One region of the Streptomyces sp. NPDC002092 genome, then DNA from elsewhere that is predicted to be linked to it. Evidence: riboswitches for the same ligand, from Rfam matches in the RefSeq annotation. Region 1 holds a riboswitch; each other region holds the start of a gene.
The links. A riboswitch is a leader RNA that binds a small molecule or an ion and turns the genes downstream of it on or off. The one in region 1 is predicted to bind ZMP and ZTP.

Region 1 (7,182 bases):
GAGCACACGGTCACCGAGGAGGTGACAGGGGTGGACCTGGTCGCCGTGCAGCTGCGCCTGGCGGCCGGGGCCACGCTGGACGAGCTGGGGCTGCCGGGGCCACCGGCTGCGCCGCGCGGGTTCGCCGTGCAGGCGCGGGTCACCGCCGAGGAGGCGGGGCGGATCACGCGGTTCGACCTGCCGTCGGGCCCCGGTGTACGCGTCGACACGGCGATCCGTGCCGGGGCCGAAGTCGGTGTCCGGTACGACCCGTTGCTCGCCAAGGTGGTCGCGCACGTCCCGGCGGGCGATGCGCAGGCGGCTTGCGCGCGGGCGCGGCGGGCGCTGGGCGAGTTCGCCGTGGAGGGGGTGCGGACGGGGATTCCGCTGCTGCGGGAGGTGCTGTCCCGGCCGCGTTTCTGGGCGCACACGGGCGTGGTGGCGGAGCTTGCGCAGACTCACGTCGTTCCCGACGAGGCGCCCGGCGACGGCACGGTCCTCGCGCCGCTCAGCGGCACCGTCGTCTCCGTCGACGTCTCCCCCGGCGAACCGGTGCGGGCCGGGCAGCAGTTGCTGGTGCTGGAGGCGATGAAGATGGAGCACGTGGTGCGGGCTCCCGGGGCTGGAGTGGTACGGCTGGTGCACGCGCGCCTGGGCGAAACGATCGGCGCCGGCTCCCCGTTGGCCAATCTGGACGACCTCACCGGCGCACAGGGCGACGGGCCCGAGGCGGAGCCGGTTGATCCGGATGCCGTGCGCGCGGACCTCGCCGAGGTCGTACGGCGGCATGCCTTCGGTCTCGACGAGAACCGGCCCGAGGCGGTCGCGGCGCGGCACGCCCTGGGCAGGCGCACCGCCCGCGAGAACATCGAGGACCTGTGCGACACGGGCACCTTCACCGAGTTCGGCGCCCTCGCGATCGCCGCCCAGCGCAGCCGCCGCTCGCTGGACGACCTGATCCGGTCGACGCCGGCCGACGGCATGGTCACCGGCACCGGGCGGATCCATGGCCGGCCGTGCGTGGCGATGTCGTACGACTACACGGTTCTCGCCGGCACCCAGGGACTGCAGAACCACCGCAAGACGGATCGGATGCTGGAGCTCGCCGAGGAGCGGCGGCTGCCTGTGGTGCTGTTCGCGGAGGGCGGCGGCGGGCGGCCCGGGGACACCGACACCACGGCCGTGGCGGGCCTCGACGTGACCACCTTCCAGCGCATGGGGCGGCTCAGCGGGCTGGTGCCGCTGGTCGGCATCGTCTCGGGGCGGTGCTTCGCCGGCAACGCGGCGCTGCTGGGCTGCTGCGACGTCGTGATCGCCACGCCCGACGCGACGATCGGGATGGGCGGGCCCGCGATGATCGAGGGCGGCGGACTCGGGGTGTTCCGGCCGGAGGAGGTGGGTCCGCTGTCGGTGCAGGTGCCGAACGGGGTGGTGGACCTCGCGGTCGCCGACGAGGCGGCGGCCGTGCGGGTCGCGCGGCGGTATCTGTCGTACTTCCAAGGAGAGCAGAGCAGTTGGGAGACGCCCGATCAGCGGCTGCTGCGGCAGGTGGTGCCGGAGAACCGGCGGCGGGCCTACGACGTGCGGGCGGCGGTCACCGGGCTCGCGGACACGGGCTCGGTGCTGGAGCTGCGGCCGGAGTTCGGCGTGGGGGTGCTGACCTGTCTCGTACGGATCGAGGGGCGGCCGCTGGGTCTCCTGGCCAGTAATCCGGCGCATCTGGGCGGGGCGATCGACCGGGACGCGGCCGACAAGGCGGCGCGGTTCCTGCAGTTGTGCGACGCGTTCGGGCTGCCGGTGGTCTCGCTCTGCGACACCCCGGGGTTCATGGTCGGCCCGGACGCCGAACGGACCGCCACCGTGCGGCACTTCGCCCGGCTGTTCGTGACGGGCGCCAATCTGCGGGTGCCGCTGGTGAGTCTGGTGCTGCGCAAGGCGTACGGGCTCGGGGCGATGGCCATGATGGGTGGCTCGACGCGCGCGCCGCTGGCCACAGCGGCCTGGCCGAGCGGCGAGTTCGGCGGGATGGGGCTCGAGGGTGCCGTGCGGCTCGGCTACCGCAGGGAGCTGGCGGCGATCACGGACCCGGCCGAGCGTGCGCGTGTCTTCGAGGAACGGGTCGCCGAGTTGTACGAACGCGGGAAGGCGGTCAACGCGGCGGCCGCGCTGGAGATCGACGCGGTGATCGACCCGGCCGGGTCGCGGACCTGGATCCTTGCGGCGCTTGAGCGGTCCCCCGTACCGGAGGCAGGACACCGCCCGTTCGTCGACACCTGGTGATCCGGGGTCTGATTCAGCTGGGCCGGATGCTTGGTTGCCCGGTGCGGGTCCTGCCGGTCGGATGTTGCCGGTAGAGTCAGCTCCGGCCGCGACTGGCGAGGGTGGACGACCACCGGGGAGCGGCCGTGGTTCAGCGTGAGCGTCGACCGCCTGGGCGCCTCCGTCAGTGATGTTCCCGCTGAGGAGGCCATGACGTGGATCTGCGGTACGGAACGAACCCGCAGCAGGCGGCGGATGCCACGCCGGTGCGGCCCGGCCGGTGGCCGGTTCGGGTGGTGCACGGAAGCCCGTCGTACATCAACATGCTGGACGCCCTGAACGGCTGGCAGCTGGTGCGGGAGGCGAGCCGCTCCCTCGGCCGGCCTGCGGCCGCTTCCTTCAAGCACGTCTCACCCGCCGGTGCGGCCGTGGCCGGGCCCGTCGACGACGTGACGGCACAGCTCCACGGTGTCGACCAGACCGAGGTCGGCGCCCTGACCAGTGCGTATCTGCGCGCCCGGGACGCCGACCCGAAGTCGTCCTACGGCGACTTCGCCGCTGTCTCGCACCCGGTCGACGAGGAGCTCGCCGAACTGCTGGCCCACGTCGTGTGCGACGGCATCGTCGCGCCCGGCTATGCACCGGGTACCGTCGGCAGACTCCGCAGGAAGAAGAACGGCCGCTTCCTCGTCCTGGAGGCGGATCCGGCCTTTGTACCGCCGGAGCGGGAGACGCGCGAGGTCTTCGGTCTGCGTCTGAGTCAGCAGCGGGACGAAGTGCCGTGCACGGAAAGGCTGTTGGAGAACGTCGTGTGCGGCGCGCTTCCCACGAGGGCTGCGGAAGACCTTCTGCTGGGCCTGGTGGTGCTGCGTCACACGCAGTCGAACTCGGTGTGCTTCCTGCGCGACGGGGCGACGCTGGGTATCGGCGCCGGACAGCAGTCCCGAGTGGACTGCACACGGCTGGCCGGGGCGAAGGCCGACACCTGGTGGCTGCGGCGCCATCCGGTGGTGCGCGCGCTCGCCTTCGGACCGGGCGTCCGGCGCCAGGACCGGATCAACTGGCAGATCCGCTTCATCGAAGGTGACCTCACCGCGGACGAGAGGGCCAGGCTGTCTGCTGCCCTGTCGCAGCCGGTGCCGGAGTTCTCGGCCGGCAGCCGCGCCGAGTGGACGGCCCGGCTCAAGGGGGTCTCGTTCGTCTCCGACGGGGCGTTGCCGTTCCGCGACAACGTGGACCACGCGCAGCGGCACGGTGTCGGCCACATCGCCGAGCCGGGCGGATCGATCCGCTCCGCGGAGGTCGAGGACGCCTGCCGCGCGCACGGGATCGCCCTGGTCCGCACCGGCCTCAGGCTCTTCCACCACTGAGCAACGCCTCGCCAGGCCCCTCCCGCCGACCAGAAAGCGCATCAGCATGCTCACCCTTCATGACCTGTTGGCCGCCAACCCCTACCCCGGCCGCGGGCTCCTGTGCGCCCGCACCCACTCCGGGGCCGTGCTGGGCGGCTACTTCCTCACCGGCCGCAGCCCGGCCTCACGCGACCGCGCGCTCCGGCTGATCGACGACGACCTCGTGGTGGGCCCGCTCTCGCCCCGGGAGCGCGATCCCCTGCGGCACTACGCCGCCGCCACGACCACGAGCGACTGGCTGGTGCTGGGCAACGGGGAGCAGGTGTCCCAGGCCGCGGAACGACTCAGGGCGGGAGCCCCGCCGACCGAGGCGCTCAGCGGCTTCGAGTACGAACCCGACCCCCCGATCCGCACCTCCCGCCTCACCGCGCTGATCAGCCGCGACGGCGGACGCACCACCGTCTTCGGGGCCGCCCGCCCCAGCCGCGCCGCACGCCCGACCAGCAACGTGATGACCCTCGCCGTACAGGACCTGCAACCGGGCGAGGCGGTCCTGCTGACCACCTATGAATCCGACGGCGAACACGTCTCGGTCGCCGCTCCCTTCACCGAGGTCACGGTCGACGCCGGGAGCGGGCCGGAGTTGCTGGACGAGATCTGGTGGGCGCTCGACGAACGGTTCAGGATCGCTGCCGCCGTCGTCGACCCTGTGCGGGGACCGGGGTCCGCCCTCACGAAGGCGTGAGCGGAAGGTCGTCCGTGTAGGCGTTGACGGGCGGGGAGACGCGCTCGGTGCGGTGGACGTCGAGGGCCGCCGTCGCGGACTTCGTGCCGAGCGTGCCCTTGGGGTGCCAGGTTCCGGTGACGGCCACCCAGGTGTTGGCCGGCAGTGCGGTGGTCCCGTACATGCGGACCTTGACCGACTGGGAGTCCGCCGCGCAGCAGGTGAAGATGATCCGGGTGAGATACCAGCCGCCGCCCTGCCCGGCCGGGGTGACGAATCCGGTCATCCGGATGCTGCGGCCTCTGACGGCCTGCTCCCGGTCCTGCTGGACCCGGGCGGTGAAGTCGGTGAGGGTCATCGGCAGCGGGACGGTCGCGGGCAGTGGATCGAACCGCTGCGCCTTCGGCACGGCCTTGTTGCTCGCGTGCGAGGCGGTGTACGCGCCGAGGGCGGGCGGGGCGTAGAGGAGCAGGCTGAGTGCGGGCAGGAACAGCAGCCAGGCGATGCGGGGTGCGGTGGAGTGGTCGTGGCCGTGTGCGTGCGCGTCGGCTTCGGGGGCCGCGTGGTCCAGCGCTGCTGCCGCCAGGCCCAGCAGCAGGAGCAGCACCCCGGAAGCGATCAGCAGGGGGCGCAGGCCTTCCTTGACGTAGCGCAGACAGAGGTCGCTGAACAGGGCGGCGTGCAGCAGGCCCAGGCCGGTCAGGACCAGCAGGAGGATTTGGGCGTGGCGCTTCACAGCAGTGCTCCTCCGATCAGGACCCCGGCCGCCACGGCCACCACCGTGGTCGCGGTCGAGAAGCGCAGGGCGAAGGACCGGCCGAACGTGCCCGCCTGAAGGGCGATCAGTTTCAGGTCGACCATCGGGCCGACCACCATGAACACCAGCCGGGCGGTGGGCGAGAAGCCGGTGAGCGAGGCGGCGACGAACGCGTCGGCCTCCGAGCAGACGGCGAGCAGCACGGCGAGCGCGGCCAGGAAGAGCACCGACAGCCAGGGCGAACCGGAGAAGGTGTCGAGGACCGAGCGCGGCACGGCCACGTTGAAGGTGGCCGCGGCCATGGCCCCGAGCACCAGGAAGCCGCCGGCGTGCAGGAAGTCGTGCTGGAAGCCGAGGCGGAACTCCCGCAGGCGACTGTGTCCTGACCGGTGGCCGGTGTGGCGGACGGTCGGCCGCAGCCACTCCTCGCGTCCCAGCCAGAGCCACAGCCAGCCCATCGCGGCCGCGGTCACCAGGGAGGCCAGCAGCCGGGCGGCGACCATGGCGGGGTTTCCCGGGAAGGCGACGGCCGTGGCGGTGAGCACGATCGGGTTGATCGCGGGCGCGGAGAGGAGGAAGGCGAAGGCCGCGGGCGGGGTGACACCGCGGCGGATCAGGCTGTTCGCGACCGGCACCGAGGCGCACTCGCAGCCCGGCAGGACGACGCCCGCGAGGCCGGCGACCGGGACGGCGAGTGCGGGCCTGCGGGGCAGGATCCGGGTGAACAGGTCGGCCGGTACGAACGCGTTGATCGCCCCGGACAGGACCGTGCCCAGCAGGAGGAAGGGCAGCGCCTGGACGGTGATGGCCAGACAGACCGTGCGCCAGGCCGCGACGGCGGGCCGGTTCAGCCATCCGACGCCGGTGAGCGAGAGGACCGCCACCGAGGCGACGGCGATGAGGACGACGAGGGGCAGGGGTCGTCCGGTGACGCGGCGCCCCTGATGGCCGGCCGGCGCGACGAGCGCCACTTCTTCCGCCACACCAACCAGCTCATCCGTTTTATTCATATTTACTCCGGATGTCGGATTCGTGGCGAAGATAAGCCAGGATCACCCCCCTCACGGTGCGCACACGCCGCCGCGGGCGGATGAATGAACGGGACCGGGAACATACTTGACCTTGCGGGGGGACCGTCCCGCGGTGGCCTGATTCGAGAGGGGCAGCGTCCGGGTGAGCGGCGGCGACAAGATACAGGGAAAGATCGAAGTGCGGCTCAAATGGGATCCCAGCCCCTGGGACCGGCCGCCCCACCATCTGGACATCATGGCGACGACCTACTCGGCGGACGCCCCGCACGGACGGCCGGTCTACGTCGTGCACACCGAGAGCCGCTCGCCGGACGGCACCATCAACATGAGCCGGCACAGCGAGACCGGCCTGGGCCTTGGCTTCGTCGAGGTGATGGTCCTGGAGCTCGATCGCCTGGCACCCTCCTTCGCGCGGGTGGTCGTCGGTGTGGCGATCCATCAGAGCGGCGGCCCCAAGTTCTTCGGCGACATATCGAACACGGGCGTGCTGGTCGTCGACGGGTACACGGAGCTGCTCAAGGACGACCTCGGGCAGGTCGCCGACGCCACCGCGGCGACGGTCGCCGAGTTCACCCGGGAGGCCTCCGGCGCCTGGGAGTTCCACCCGATGGTCCGCGGTTTCGACAGCGACCCGACGGTCTTCACGGCGGAGATGGGCGGTACCCAGCAGACCTGACCGGCGTCGAACCCGCGCCGACCGGGCTCACCCGACCGCGACGTGATCGTCCGGACACGGGCGCTCGCCTCCCGTCCCCGGGCGCTCCTCCCGGCGTACCGGAAGGAGGGGCCGGGCGGACGCCCGCTTGCGGCCGCGTTCGTGGAACAGGGCCAGAACGATAGCGGTGCCGACCGCTATCAGGTGCTCGCGGCCGGCCAGATTGGGTATGGCAATCGACTCCCACACCATCGACCCGCCCGTGAGGGCGAACACGATGGGAGCACGCTGTACGACGGCGACGTAGGTGAAGAGACCCACGACGGCGGCGGACGGACCGGTGTCCAGCACCTGCCCGACCTCAGGCGGCAGACCCAGCCCGCCCCAGCCCGGACCGATCGCGAGCATCGCGCGCACCATGAGGG
Region 2 (7,182 bases), on a different contig from region 1:
CGTCGGCCCGCCAGACCGACAGCTTGACCACCCGGACACCTACCGCACGGGCGGCTTCCAGCATGTTGAGTTCGTGCGTCGTTTGGTCGGGGCCGGTCGCGCCGAGGAGGAATACGGTCTCGATGCCGTCGAGTGCAGGACCGATGGTGTCCGGGACGGCCAGATCGAGCGTCACCGCCCGACCACCGGACCTGGTCACCTGACCGGTGGTGCGCGGATCACGGTACGCCGCCCGCGCGGCCACTCCGTCGTTGTGAAGGCGAGTGAGGAGAGCCGTCCCGACATTCCCACTCGCGCCAGTCACCAGAATCATGGTCACATCTTCCAGGTGACAGCGGTGAACAGGCCAAGGATCACGGCCGCCCCCAGCAGGCAGGCCGCCAGGAGCCGCTGACGCAGCAGGCGGTACGCCTCCTCGTACTCCTCGCGCAGATCCCGGCTCCGCTCGGCCGTACGCTGCCAGGAGGTGCGCGCGAGCCCGAGGTATTCCGCCTCGAACCGGCGCTCCACCTCCGCCCGCTGCCCCTCCGTCAGCCAGTCGAGCGAGGCTGTGAAACGCAGCGCGGCCGCATGCCCTTGGTCGCGGACGGACACGAGGAGCAGATGCCCCTCGACCTCGTTGAGGAATGCCTTCGTGTCCACGGGGTGCTCGTCCATGGCCGTCACAGCGTCGTCAACTCCCTGTCGACGGTCGCGAAATCGGAATGGTGCAGGTCGAACGCCGGGGATTCGCTGCGGATCCGGGGGAGGGAGGTGAAGTTGTGCCGCGGCGGCGGGCAGGAGGTCGCCCACTCCAGGGAGCGGCCGTAGCCCCACGGGTCGTCGACCTCCACCTTCTCGCCGTACTGCGCGGTCTTCCAGACGTTGTAGAAGAACGGCAGGAACGACATTCCGAGGAGGAACGAGAAGATGGTCGACACCGTGTTGAGCGTCGTCAGACCCTCCACCGCCAGATAGTCGGGAATCCGCCGCTGCATTCCGTTCACCCCCAGCCAGTGCTGGACCAGGAAGGTGCCGTGGAAGCCGACGAACAGCGTCCAGAAGGTGATTTTCCCGAGGCGCTCGTCGAGCATCTTGCCGGTGAACTTGGGCCACCAGAAATGGAATCCGGAGAACATCGCGAACACGACGGTGCCGAAGATGACGTAATGGAAATGGGCGACGACGAAGTAGGTGTCGGAGGTCGGGAAGTCCAGCGGCGGGGAGGCGAGCATCACGCCGGTCAGGCCGCCGAAGACGAACGTGATCAGAAAGCCGGTCGCCCAGAGCATCGGGGTCTCGAAGGACAGGGAGCCCTTCCACATCGTTCCGATCCAGTTGAAGAACTTCACGCCGGTCGGTACGGCGATGAGGAACGTCATGAAGGAGAAGAACGGGAGCAGTACACCGCCGGTGACGTACATGTGGTGGGCCCACACGGTCACGGACAGACCCGCGATGGCGATGGTCGCGCCGATCAGGCCCATGTAGCCGAACATCGGCTTGCGGGAGAAGACCGGGATGACCTCGGAGATGATGCCGAAGAACGGCAGCGCGATGATGTACACCTCTGGATGGCCGAAGAACCAGAAGAGGTGTTGCCACAGCAGGGCGCCGCCATTGGCCGCGTCGAAGACATGCGCCCCGAACTTGCGGTCCGCCTCCAGCGCGAACAGCGCCGCGGCCAACACCGGGAAGGCCAGGAGCACGAGAACACCCGTCAGCAGCACGTTCCACGTGAAGATCGGCATGCGGAACATGGTCATGCCCGGCGCGCGCATGCAGATGATGGTGGTGATGAAGTTGACCGCACCGAGGATCGTGCCGAAGCCGGAGAAGGCCAGACCCATGATCCACAGGTCGGCGCCGATACCCGGGCTGCGGACCGCGTCCGACAGCGGGGAGTAGGCGAACCAGCCGAAGTCGGCCGCACCCTGCGGGGTGAGGAAGCCGCCGACGGCGATGGTCGAGCCGAGGAGATAGAGCCAGTACGCGAGCATGTTCAGCCGCGGGAAGGCCACATCCGGGGCGCCGATCTGCAGCGGCATGATCCAGTTGGCGAAGCCCGCGAACAGCGGCGTCGCGAACATCAGCAGCATGATCGTGCCGTGCATCGTGAACGCCTGGTTGAACTGCTCGTTCGACATGATCTGCAGGCCCGGACGGGCCAGCTCGGCGCGCATCAGCAGCGCCATCACGCCGCCGACCAGGAAGAACGCGAACGACGTGACCAGGTAGAGCGTCCCGATCGTCTTGTGATCAGTGGTCGTCAGCCACTTGAGGTGCCTCATGCCCCGCCTGTGTCCGCTCCGGGTACGCCGGTCACACTCGGGTGACGCGACGAGAATCACGGAAACGGGTGTGACGATCCGGATGGTGCCGGACACGAACGGGACATGAGCAACGACGAGATCTTCGCCGCTGCCTATCGCGAGCACTACTGGGCGGTCAGCCGCTATGTCGCGCGGCGACTGGGCGGGCGGGCCGGCGAGGTGGAGGAAGTGGTGGCGGAGGTGTTCACGGTCGCCTGGCGACGCCGGGCCGACCTGCCGGGATCCCCGCTGCCCTGGCTCTACGGCGTGGCCCGCAACTGCCTGGCGAACGCGGTACGCGGCTACGGGCGGCGCCGCCGCCTGGTCGACCGCCTGGGCAACGACGAGACCGCACACGGCCGGCAGATCGTGGCGAGCCCCGATGCGGAGACCCCGGGCGGCTGGGTGCACGAGGCGCTGGCCCGGCTGTCCGAGGCCGACCAGGAGGTGCTGCGCCTGACGGCATGGGAGGAACTGGGCATCGACGAGGTCGCGGTCGCCCTCGGCTGCGGAACGAGGGCCGCATCGATGCGGCTGCACCGCGCCCGGCACCGGCTGAGAGCCGAGATAGACCGCATGGGACCCCTGCGCCCCAGCGCGGCCTCCGCCGACGCGACCCCCTCGAAGGAACACGGCCATGGCTGACGAACTCGAACTCCTGCGCCGCGCCAACCCGGTGCCGCTCGACGGTCCCCACTACGGCGACGGCCCCCTCGACCACCACGCCGAGCGCCGGCTCAACCGGCTGCTGCACGACCGCCCCACGCGCCGCCGCACCCGGCTCGTCTGGAGCCTCGCCACCACCGCCGCCGTCGCCGCGACCGCGTTGGCGTTGCTGCTCAGCGGCCCCGGCACCGCGCCCGCGGTCGCCGCACCCCGCCCGCTGGTCGTCCAGGCAGACTCCACCCCCGTACCCCTGGAGGAACTCGCCGACCGCGCACAGCGGCAGGCCACGGCGGAGGATGCGCCGAGGCTGCGCAAGGGCACGCATGTGCAGTCCTGGAGCCTCGGCATGAGCGACGACAAGCCCCCGATCACGCTCCCCGAGGAGCGCGTCGTGCGCTGGAAGGCCGACGGCAGCCACACCGAGCTCGTGGTGGCGACCGACCCCCGCCACCCCGGCCGGCCGGTCCTGCGCGACGACGGCGGCGACCCACACCTGGTCGAGGACGGCCATGTCATCAGCAGCCGGACGTTTCCGCCCAGTTGGAGCGACGCGCCGCCCGAGTCCCCCCCGCCGAACGGCACGGCAAGGCTGCGGGTCTACCTCCAGGAGGCCTCGTACACCCGCACCAAGCTGACGACTCCCGAACTCCTCGACGCCGTCGGGGTGTTGCTCGACCACTGGACCCTCGGCTCCCGCGAGTCCGCGACGCTGGCCCGGCTCCTCGCGGGCACCGAGGGGCTGCGACCGGTCGGCCAGGTCACGGACCGGCTCGGGCGGCGCGGACAGGCGTACGAGTACGAGGGCGCCGGCTACCGGCGGATGCTGATCATGCAGCCGTCCACCGGTGCGGTCCTCGGCCTGGAGACCGTCGTCACCGGGGCGGAGCCGGAGTACGGCGTCAAGGCCGGCGACGTCATGGACTACAGCGCCTGGATGCGCTGATCACACCCCGAGCTGCCGGGCGGCGGCATCCACGGTCTGCTCCAGCAGCGTGGCGATCGTCATCGGACCGACACCGCCCGGCACCGGAGTGATCAGACCGGCCCGCTCCACGGCGGAGTCGAAGTCGACGTCGCCGACGTTTCCCGGGTTGTAGCCGGCGTCGATCACGACCGCGCCTGGCTTGATGTCCTCGCCCCGGATCAACCGCGGCCGCCCCACGGCGGCGACCACGATGTCCGCCTCCCGCACGACCGAGGACAGGTCCCGGGTACGGGAGTGGCAGTACGTCACCGTCGCGTCGCGGGCGAGCAGCAGCATGCCGGCCGGCTTGCCGAGGATGGCGCTGCGGCCCACGACCACGGCCCGCTTCCCGGACGGGTCGACGCCGTACTCGTCGAGCAGCCGCATGATGCCGCCCGGCGTGCACGACACGAAGCCCGGCAGGCCGAAGCTCATCGTCGCGAACGAGGCGAAGGTGACGCCGTCGACGTCCTTCTCGGGCGCGATCGCCTCGAACGCGGCCCGCTCGTCGATGTGCTCGCCCATCGGGTGCTGCAGCAGAATGCCGTGCACCCCCGGGGCGTCCGAGAGGGAACGCAGGGCGCCGACGAGTTCCTCGGTGGTCGTGGCGGCGGGAAGTTCCACCTGGCGCGACTCGATACCGGCCTTGCGGCAGCGGTTCCGCTTCATCCGGACATAGGTGACGGAGGCGGGGTCCTCGCCGACCAGTACCGTCGCCAGGCACGGCGCCGTTCCGGTCCGTCCGGTGAGGTCGGCCGCCCGCTTGGCGGTGTCCTCGACGATGCGCCGGGCAAGGGAGGTGCCGTCGATGAGCCGGGCCTGGGGCATGATCCACTCCTGGGCAGGTGTGACGTACCGCCCAGGCGCACGGCATCGACTCTGCGTGGCCGCTCCCCGGTGGTACTCCACCTCAGCGCCAGTCACGGCCCGCCCTCAGACTAGCCGAGCCGCCACGGCGGTCAGGAGCCCCTGTCACGGGGACGCCGAGAAGGTCCAGGTCGATCGGGCGATGATCTGGACCCTCGCGGTTGTGCCCCTTACTCGTCCTACTCGTCCCACGCCTGGATCAGGACCTCTTCGCTGATCTTGCCGTCACGCAGGGTGATCATCGACTCGGCCAGGACGCGTGTCCCGTCCGAGTACTGGCAGGACTGGCTGTAGGCGGCATGATCGCCCTGAATGATGCACTGGTCCACTTTGTGTGTCATGTCACGGCTGTAGATGTCCTCGAACATTGCGCCGATCTCCTGGCGACCGCGCAGAACCTTGGGCTGGCTGGGCTGGGTGTTGCGGTCCACGATGCGTACCTGCGCGTCGTCCGCATAGAGCGACAGAAGATCCGCCGCAGTGTGTCCTTCGACCCCCTTGCGCAGGGTGTCCGCGCTGAAGCCGGGAGTTGCCGTGGTGCCCATGATGACCTCCTTCGAGGGACGCGACCCGAGGAGCTGCGGGCCGCGAAGGACCCCTCCTTCGAGGCTCCTCCGCCGCGGCGGCCTCGGCAAGCGCAGCCGGAGCACTGCCCCTGATGGGTGAGTGGCGTGGCGCGGCCGTGACCGCCGCAGGCCCGGTGACGTTGTGGGAAGCATGATCTCAACACGACGTATCGTCGCCGCCGTTGGTCTCGCCGCAGGAATCACCGCCCTTGCCGCGCCGCTTGCCTGTGCGTCCGACGCGACCATCCAGAACAAGGACGCGAGCGAGCTCAACCCGATCTCCACGCTCGACTCGCTCGCCCAGAGCGGCATCCCGGCCGAGCGCAGGGCCGAGGTGCCGCGCCCTTCCGAGCAGCTGCAGCACCTGAACCGACTCAACAACCTCGAGCAGCTGGACCGGGTCGCCCGCATGGGAGCCGCCAGCGGGTTCCCGGGGGCCCTGTAACCCGCCGACGCCGCATCGAACGTCCCCCCCACAGCGAAAGGGCCGCCCGGAGACGGGCGGCCCTTTCGCTGTGGGGGTGACCTGATCACGACCCTGCTCTGGAAGGGTGAAGGAAGTGGAAACCGGGCCGGGGGTGCATCAGGAAGTCGTGGTGCGAGATGTTCCACGCGTAGGCGCCCGCGAGCGAGAACACCACCCGGTCGCCGGCCCTGAGCCCCGGCGCGGGGACCCGGCGGGCCAGGACGTCCTTCGGGGTGCACAGCTGCCCCGCCACGGTGACCTGCTCGCCCTCGGCGGCCGACCGCGGCCACGGGTGCGGCCAGGCGTCCACCTTCAGCACGGAACAGGGCTGGTCATGCCCCTTCGTCGCCGGGGTCCGCAAGTGGTGGGTGCCGCCGCGAACCACCGCGAACTCCTCGCCGTGGCTGCGCTTCACGTCCAGCACCTCGGTGGCGTACCAGCCGCAGTAGGCCGTCAGCGCCCGCCCCGGCTCGATGCGCAGGGTCAGCTCGGGGTGCGCCTCGGTCAGACGGGCGAGCCCCCTGCCGTACGCGGTCCAGTCGAAGCGGTGCTCCGGATCGGTGTAGTCGACGGTCATGCCGCCGCCGACGTTCACCTCGGCGAGCGGAACACCGAGGCCCGTCGCCCAGGACACCACGGACTGGGCCACCGCCAGCTGTTCCGCCGCCTCCAGGCCACTGGCCAGGTGCGCGTGAACACCCCGTAGTTCGAGGTGCGGATACGTGCCGTCGGTGAGCGCCCGTACGACGTCGACGGCCTGTGCCGGGTCCAGGCCGAACGGCGTCGGACGGCCCCCCATCGCCAGCGAGCTGCCCGCCAGCGCTCCGTCCGCGACCGGAAGATTGACGCGGACCAGCACCGCCACCCGGCGCCCCGGCGCGCAGGTCCGCGCCAGCTCGGCCAGCATGCGCAGCTCGTACGCGCTCTCCACATGGAAACGCTCGACGCCGAGCTCCAGCGCGGTCCGTACCTCGTCCGGTGTCTTGCCGGGACCGCCGAAGGCGAGCGGCCGGTCCGGGACCGCCTTGGCCACATGGGCGAGTTCACCGCCCGAGGAGACCTCGTAGCCGTCGACGTAGGGGCCGAGCGCGCCGAGGATCTCCGGCTCCGGGTTCGCCTTGGCTGCGTAGTACACCTCGACCCGCTCGGGCAGTGCGGCCCGCACGGCGGCGGCATGAGCACTCAGCGCCGCCAAGTCGTAGACGTACGCGGGCAGTTCGGTGACGGGCAGGGACAGGACGTGGTCGTGGACCGCGGGCGTCGGGTCGGTCATCGGGCGCTCCCGGTCGTGTCGCGCAGGATGTCCTCGGCGAGCGGTGACGGCAGCCGGACGTACCCGGCGTCCCGGTCCGCCTTGCGTTC
Region 3 (7,182 bases), on a different contig from region 1:
CAGACCGCCGCGCCCAGCGCGCACACCATCCCAAAGATCACGAAGTGACTGTAGGGGAGACGTACAGCAAGCGGCGATGCCCCCGGCTTCCGCTCTCACCGATCGTTGGCTTTACATACCTAAAGGAAGGTGCATATGTGGGGGTGCATATGTGGCGTTCCCCCGGGTGCCCCGTCTCTGCTGCCGCCCGGCCGGCTCACCGGGACGGGAGGCTCAGATCCCCAGCACTGCCCGCAGCTGCGCGAGCCCCCAGTCCAGGTCCTCCTTCGCGATCACCAACGGCGGCGCGATCCGCACCGTCGGCCCATGGGTGTCCTTCACCAGCACCCCCCGCTCCATCAGCTTCTCGGACACCTCCCGCCCGGTGCCGTACTGCGGCGCGATGTCGATGCCCGCCCACAGCCCCCGTCCGCGCACCGCCCGCACCCGGCCCGTGCCGGTCAACGCCCCCAGTTCCCGGTGCAGATGACCGCCCAGCTCCGCGGACCGCGCCTGGAACTCGCCCGTCCGCAGCATCGCGATCACCTCCAGCGCCACCGCACACGCCAGCGGATTCCCGCCGAACGTCGAACCGTGCTCACCGGGCCGGAACACCCCGAGCACATCGGCCGACGAGACCACCGCCGACACCGGCACGATCCCGCCGCCCAGCGCCTTGCCGAGCACATACACATCCGGGACCACGCCCTCGTGCTCGCACGCGAAGGTCTTTCCGGTCCGGCCGAGACCCGACTGGATCTCGTCCGCCACGAACAGCACGTTCCGCTCGCGCGTCAGCTCCCGCACCGCCGGCAGATAACCGGCCGGCGGCACCAGCACCCCCGCCTCGCCCTGGATCGGCTCCAGCAGCACCGCCACCGTGTTCTCCGTGACCGCCGACCGCATCGCCGTCAGATCCCCGTACGGCACGATCTCGAAGCCCGGCGTGTACGGACCGAAGTCCGCCCGCGCCTCCGGGTCGGTGGAGAAGCTGACGAGGGTCGTCGTACGGCCGTGGAAGTTGTTGCCCGCCACCACGATCTTCGCCATCTCCGCGGGCACGCCCTTGACCCGGTAGCCCCACTTCCGGGCCGTCTTCACGGCCGTCTCCACCGCTTCCGCGCCGGTGTTCATCGGTAGCACCAGCTCCATCCCGCACAGCTCGGCGAGCTCGGAGCAGAAGGCCGCGAACCGGTCGTGATGAAACGCCCTCGACGTCAGCGTCACCCGCTCCAGCTGCGCCTTCGCCGCCTCCACCAGCCGCCGGTTGCGATGCCCGAAGTTGAGCGCCGAGTAACCGGCCAGCAGGTCCAGATACCGCCTCCCCTCCACATCCGTCATCCACGCCCCGTCCGCGGAGGCGACGACCACGGGCAGCGGGTGGTAGTTGTGCGCACTGTGCGCGTCGGCGGCGGCGATGAGCGCGTCCGTCGTGTTCACGGGACCTCCCGGGGGTGTGGCAGCCGTGCAGCGGCCCCCTCTTCCTATCGTCGCTCGCATGGTGGACGCGGGACCTGCGCTCTCCGGCGTGGCCGGTAGGCTGATCGACGGGTCGTGACTGGCGCGCAAGGATGGGACGGACCATCGGGGAGCGACCCGTGTGTGACCGAGTGCCGTGCGCCTGGGCCAGACCGAGAACCGTGACCGCTTGCACGCCACGCCCGGAGGCCGACGACATGTCAGAGCAGCAGCCCCTCTCCACCGAGTCCACCGCCTTCCGCGCCGCCCTCGATGTGATCCGCGCCGTCGAGCCGCGCGTCGCGGACGCCATCGGGCAGGAGGTCCACGATCAGCGCGAGATGCTCAAGCTGATCGCCTCCGAGAACTACGCCTCCCCGGCCACCCTCCTCGCGATGGGCAACTGGTTCAGCGACAAGTACGCCGAGGGCACCATCGGCCGCCGTTTCTACGCAGGCTGCCGCAACGTCGACACCGTCGAGTCGCTCGCCGCCGAACACGCCAAGGAGCTCTTCGGCGCCCGCCACGCCTACGTCCAGCCGCACTCCGGCATCGACGCCAACCTCGTCGCCTTCTGGTCGGTCCTCGCCGACCGGGTCGAGGCCCCCTTCCTGGAGAAGACCGGCGCCCGCCAGGTCAACGACCTCACCGAGGCCGACTGGGCCGAGCTCCGCCAGGCCTTCGGCAACCAGCGCATGCTCGGCATGTCCCTGGACGCCGGGGGCCACCTCACCCACGGCTTCCGCCCGAACATCTCCGGCAAGATGTTCGACCAGCGCTCCTACGGCACCGACCCGGCGAGCGGCCTCATCGACTACGAGGCCCTGCGCGTCTCCGCCCGCGAGTTCAAGCCGCTGATCATCGTCGCCGGCTACTCCGCCTATCCGCGTCTGGTGAACTTCCGCATCATGCGGGAGATCGCCGACGAGGTCGGCGCGACCCTGATGGTGGACATGGCGCACTTCGCCGGGCTGGTCGCGGGCAAGGTGCTGACCGGCGACTTCGACCCGGTCCCGCACGCCCAGATCGTCACCACCACCACCCACAAGTCGCTGCGCGGCCCCCGCGGCGGCATGGTCCTGTGCGACGACTCCCTCAAGGACCAGGTCGACCGCGGCTGCCCGATGGTCCTCGGCGGCCCGCTTCCGCATGTCATGGCCGCCAAGGCCGTCGCCTTCGCCGAGGCGCGTCAGCCCTCCTTCCGGGACTACGCCCAGCGCATCGTCGACAACTCCCGCGCCCTGGCGGAGGGCCTGATGCGCCGCGGCGCCACCCTCGTCACCGGCGGCACCGACAACCACCTCAACCTCATCGACGTGGCCACCTCCTACGGCCTCACCGGTCGCCAGGCCGAGGCGGCCCTGCTCGACTCGGGCATCGTCACCAACCGCAACGCCATCCCCGCCGACCCCAACGGCGCCTGGTACACCTCCGGCATCCGCATCGGCACCCCCGCCCTGACCACGCGCGGCCTGGGCACCGCCGAGATGGACGAGGTCGCGGGCCTGATCGACCGCGTCCTCACCACCGCCGAGCCGGGCACCACCAAGTCGGGCGCCCCGTCCAAGGCGCAGCACGTCCTCGACCCGAAGATCGCGGACGAGATCTCCCACCGCGCCACCGACCTCGTGGCAGGCTTCCCGCTGTACCCGGAGATCGACCTGGGCTGACCAGCGCCCGCTCTTGAGTTGTCAAAGATCGATGGCGTTCGGAGACCGGTGATACTCAAAGACCGGTGACGCTCAGAGCTCGATGAGCTCCTGTCGTGGTTCCTCCCGCGGCGGTCCGGCACCCTGCCGGGCCGCCGCGCGCCGTATCAGCAGTGCCCCACCGGCCCCGGCTGCGAACCCCGGAACCGCCCACCAGACACTGCTCCGGCCGGCCCCCTGCCCGGTGGCCTGCTGCCAGGCCATCCCGCTCTCGCCGCGCCCGGCCGCGGCCGGACCGTCGCCCAGCACTTTCGCCTGCTCCAACTGCACAAACACCGAGCGCGGTGCCCGATGCCAGCGGATGTCGTCGTCCTGGACGGCCGGCGCGGGATCGCTGCGTATCCAGGGCGTGCCGTCCGCCGCCACGAACAGCTGGTCCTGGCGCTCGACGGCGATGTCACCGCCCGGCGGACGCATCGTCTGCGGCCAGCCTCCCACCCCCGTCAGCCCCCAGACCACGGTGAAGGCCACCGGCGGACGGCGCCCCTCGGCCCAGTCGTCCGGCACCCGCTCCGTCCCCTCGTAGGTCGGCCGCAGCAGCTGTCGCAGGCGGGTGAAGGCCGGCTCACCGGACCGCAGCACCGTCGTCTGCCCGGTGCCGCCCGCGATGATCATGGCCAGGTCGGGGACGTCCCGGACCTGCCCCTGCGCCGCCTCGTCAGTCCCGTCGGACGCCGCGGCCACCGGCATTCCGCACAGGACCACAGCCACCACCGCCGCGAAGAGAGCGGCGACCCGCACCCTCGGTCGACTGCTCTTCCACGCACGCATCCAGTCCCCCAACCCGTCGGTGTCGTACGGCCCGTCCCCCAACCGCCTGTCACTTCTGGTACACCGCCCGACCCGTCGGGGTTCCCACCCCGGCTGTCCTATTTCGAGGCTTCCTCCAGCGACTTCGCGATCTCCACGGCCCGGCGCTCGGACGCCACGCCCTCCAACCGGAGTGTCACGGCACCTGCACCCGTCCGGTGGGTCCACAGCAGCGTCGGCCCGGTGGCCCGCTCCCTTCGCGTGAAGCGGTTCCCGTCGGGATCGACCAGCCAGAAACTCAGCAGATGGGGGCGTGGGAACCACAGTGCGTAGTTCTGCACACCGTCCGCCGAGGGCTCTTTGCCCAGCCCGATCCACTCCGGTCCCTCGCGCAGCACCTTGGTGAAGCCGACGTCCAGCCGCTCCGGGAACTCGTCCAGTCGAACCGTGCGCCCACCCTCCCGCCGGCACAGGCTCACCAGGAACCGTCCGTGCGGCTCACTCGTCACCGCCACGGTGTCCGGCGCGCCGAGCGCGTCCGGCACCAGCGGCTCGAAACCGGCCCGGTTCCCGGCCTGTCCGAGCGACACCGAGGTGCCGCAGCCGGGCACCGAAGCACCTGGCGAGGGCGACGCCGACGGGTCGTACCGCACCTGCACCCCGCCGAAGTCGAACCAGTCGAGGACCGCGGCCCGCACCGGCGGCGTGAGCACGAGAACCGTCAGCAGAGAGCACAGGACCGTGGTCAGCGAGCGCCACCGCTGCCGGGTCCAGTGCCGGACCGCGCCCAGCCGCTCACGGGCGCCCCGGGGCTCGGCCACCGGGACCGGCACATGCTCGGCCAGTATCTGCCCCAGCACCCGCTCGACCATCGTCTCGGCGCCCGGCGAACCGGCGGCGCCGTCGCTCCCCGGCGCGTCCAGCGACCGGCCGAGCGCCCGCAGCTCCTCCGGCAGCCGGGAAGGGCCGTCCTCGCGCGCCCTCCCACGGTCCCGCCCGCCCGGCCCCGGACTCGGACCACGGCCGCCCTCACCGTCGTACGCACCCCGTCCTTCACTCACGCTCATCACCCCCTTCCCGAGGCCTGAAATCCGGCAGCAGTCGGCCCAGCTTGCGCAGAGCGCGGTTCAGCCGGGACTTGACCGTCCCGCGAGGCCAGCCCAGCGCCTGGGCCGTCTCGGACTCGTCCATCTCCAGGAGATAGCGGTAGGTGACGACCAGCCGGTGCTCCTCGCTCAGCTTCTCCAGCGCGGACAGCAGCGCCTCACGGCGCTCCGCCTCCAGGGTCGCCACCGCCGGGTCCGCCGATTCCGGTATCAGCGGCTCCGCCTCCACGAAGGCCGCCTCCCGGCCGGCGAGCGTGCGCTGCCGCGCCGCCGTGCGCACTGTGTTCCTCGTCTCATTGGCGACGATCGACAGCAGCCACGGCTTGAAGGCGGCGCCGTCCCGGAACCTGCCCAGCGCGCAGTACGCCTTGACGAAGGCCTGCTGCACCACGTCCTCCGCGTCCGCACCCGCCCCGAGCGCCGCGGCCGCCCTGAGCGCGATACCCGTATGGGCCCGCACCAGGTGCGCATACGCCTCCGGCTCCCCGGCGCGTACGCGTGCGATCACCGCGGCCTCATCGACGATGCGGCCCCCCTCCCGCGTCCTCACACCCTTGTTACACCGCAGCGGACGGATCGGTTCCCACCTGTTTCCGACCAGTTCCGGATCGGCTCGACAGACCTGAGAGAATGGTGAACATGGCCTCTGACCGACCCCGTGTGCTTTCTGGAATCCAGCCCACCGCAGGCTCGTTCCACCTCGGCAACTACCTCGGCGCCGTCCGCCAGTGGGTGGCCCTGCAGGAGTCCCACGACGCGTTCTACATGGTCGTCGACCTGCACGCGATCACGGTTCCGCAGGACCCGGCGGAGCTGCGCGCCAACACCCGGCTCGCCGCCGCCCAGCTGCTCGCGGCCGGTCTCGACCCCGAGCGCTGCACGCTCTTCGTCCAGAGCCATGTGCCCGAGCACGCACAACTGGCCTGGGTCATGAACTGCTTCACCGGCTTCGGCGAGGCCTCCCGCATGACGCAGTTCAAGGACAAGTCCGCCAGGCAGGGCGCCGACCGCGCCTCCGTCGGCCTGTTCACGTACCCGATCCTCCAGGTCGCCGACATCCTGCTCTACCAGGCCAACGAGGTCCCGGTCGGCGAGGACCAGCGCCAGCACGTCGAGCTCACCCGCGACCTCGCCACGCGCTTCAACGGCCGCTTCGGCGAGACCTTCACCATCCCGAAGCCGTACATCCTCAAGGAGACGGCGAAGATCTACGACCTGCAGGACCCGTCGATCAAGATGAGCAAGTCGGCGTCCACACCGAAGGGCCTCATCAACCTCCTCGACGACCCCAAGGCCACCGCCAAGAAGGTCAAGAGCGCCGTCACCGACACCGACACCGTCATCCGCTACGACGCCGAGAACAAGCCCGGCGTCAGCAATCTGCTCACCATCTACTCCACCCTCACCGGCAAGTCGGTGGCCGAGCTGGAGCAGGAGTACGAGGGCAAGATGTACGGCGCGCTCAAGACGGACCTCGCCGAGGTCATGGTCGAGTTCGTGACGCCCTTCCGGGAGCGCACCCAGCAGTATCTGGACGACTCGGAGACGCTGGACTCGATCCTGGCCAAAGGTGCGGAGAAGGCCCGTGCGGTCGCTGCGGAGACCCTCTCCCAGGCGTACGACAAGGTGGGCTTCCTGCCCGCCAAGCACTGAGGCACCCCGGCGCACGCGTGTACCACTCGGCAGAGCGCTGCACATCACTACGGTTGCGCCTGCCCGCGACCCGGCCGTGGCCGTACAGTCGATAGCCGACGGCTGAGAACAAATCCGTCACGACGACAGGAGACGACGTGGGGACCGTAACGATCGGCGTGTCGATCGCGGTCCCGGAGCCTCACGGCAGCCTGCTCCAACAGCTGCGCGCGGGCTTCGGCGACGCCGCTGCTCACGGCATCCCCACGCACGTCACCCTGCTGCCGCCGACCGAGGTCGACGGCAGTGACCTGCCGGTGGTGGAGGCGCATCTGGCCGAGGTCGCCGCGAGCGGCCGACCGTTCCCGATGCGGCTGTCCGGCACCGGCACCTTCCGGCCCCTGTCACCCGTCGTCTACGTGCGGATCGCCGAGGGCGCCGAGGCCTGCACCCAGCTGCAGAAGCAGCTCCGCGACCCGGCCGGCCCCGTACCGCGCGAACTGCAGTTCCCGTACCACCCGCATGTCACGGTCGCGCACGGCATCGAC

Region 2: linked by a shared signal. The riboswitch ahead of ACWCRD_RS33465 (bifunctional 5,10-methylenetetrahydrofolate dehydrogenase/5,10-methenyltetrahydrofolate cyclohydrolase) and the one ahead of ACWCRD_RS38015 (phosphoribosylaminoimidazolecarboxamide formyltransferase) in region 1 are both predicted to bind ZMP and ZTP.
Region 3: linked by a shared signal. The riboswitch ahead of ACWCRD_RS11110 (glycine hydroxymethyltransferase) and the one ahead of ACWCRD_RS38015 (phosphoribosylaminoimidazolecarboxamide formyltransferase) in region 1 are both predicted to bind ZMP and ZTP.

The regions. Positions count from the first base shown of each region.
Region 1 is NZ_JBSFDG010000022.1:38,271-45,452, forward strand. Features, by position in the region: gene ACWCRD_RS38010 (carboxyl transferase domain-containing protein) at 1-2,259, shown strand, start outside; ZMP/ZTP riboswitch at 2,338-2,422, shown strand; gene ACWCRD_RS38015 (phosphoribosylaminoimidazolecarboxamide formyltransferase) at 2,454-3,608, shown strand; gene ACWCRD_RS38020 (IMP cyclohydrolase) at 3,655-4,335, shown strand; gene ACWCRD_RS38025 (TIGR03943 family putative permease subunit) at 4,322-5,050, opposite strand; gene ACWCRD_RS38030 (permease) at 5,047-6,081, opposite strand; gene ACWCRD_RS38035 (TerD family protein) at 6,245-6,778, shown strand; gene ACWCRD_RS38040 (hypothetical protein) at 6,806-7,182, opposite strand, start outside.
Region 2 is NZ_JBSFDG010000016.1:258,481-265,662, reverse strand. Features, by position in the region: gene ACWCRD_RS33490 (NAD(P)H-binding protein) at 1-313, opposite strand, end outside; gene ACWCRD_RS33485 (hypothetical protein) at 316-657, opposite strand; gene ctaD (aa3-type cytochrome oxidase subunit I) at 663-2,270, opposite strand; gene ACWCRD_RS33475 (RNA polymerase sigma factor) at 2,376-2,936, shown strand; gene ACWCRD_RS33470 (CU044_5270 family protein) at 2,929-3,900, shown strand; gene ACWCRD_RS33465 (bifunctional 5,10-methylenetetrahydrofolate dehydrogenase/5,10-methenyltetrahydrofolate cyclohydrolase) at 3,901-4,749, opposite strand; ZMP/ZTP riboswitch at 4,772-4,855, opposite strand; gene ACWCRD_RS33460 (nuclear transport factor 2 family protein) at 4,968-5,333, opposite strand; gene ACWCRD_RS33455 (hypothetical protein) at 5,506-5,799, shown strand; gene ACWCRD_RS33450 (type III PLP-dependent enzyme) at 5,885-7,093, opposite strand; gene ACWCRD_RS33445 (IucA/IucC family protein) at 7,090-7,182, opposite strand, start outside.
Region 3 is NZ_JBSFDG010000004.1:229,266-236,447, forward strand. Features, by position in the region: gene ACWCRD_RS11100 (hypothetical protein) at 1-29, opposite strand, end outside; gene rocD (ornithine--oxo-acid transaminase) at 214-1,419, opposite strand; ZMP/ZTP riboswitch at 1,524-1,613, shown strand; gene ACWCRD_RS11110 (glycine hydroxymethyltransferase) at 1,656-3,107, shown strand; gene ACWCRD_RS11115 (hypothetical protein) at 3,180-3,836, opposite strand; gene ACWCRD_RS11120 (hypothetical protein) at 4,016-4,963, opposite strand; gene ACWCRD_RS11125 (RNA polymerase sigma factor) at 4,950-5,552, opposite strand; gene trpS (tryptophan--tRNA ligase) at 5,642-6,655, shown strand; gene ACWCRD_RS11135 (2'-5' RNA ligase family protein) at 6,793-7,182, shown strand, end outside.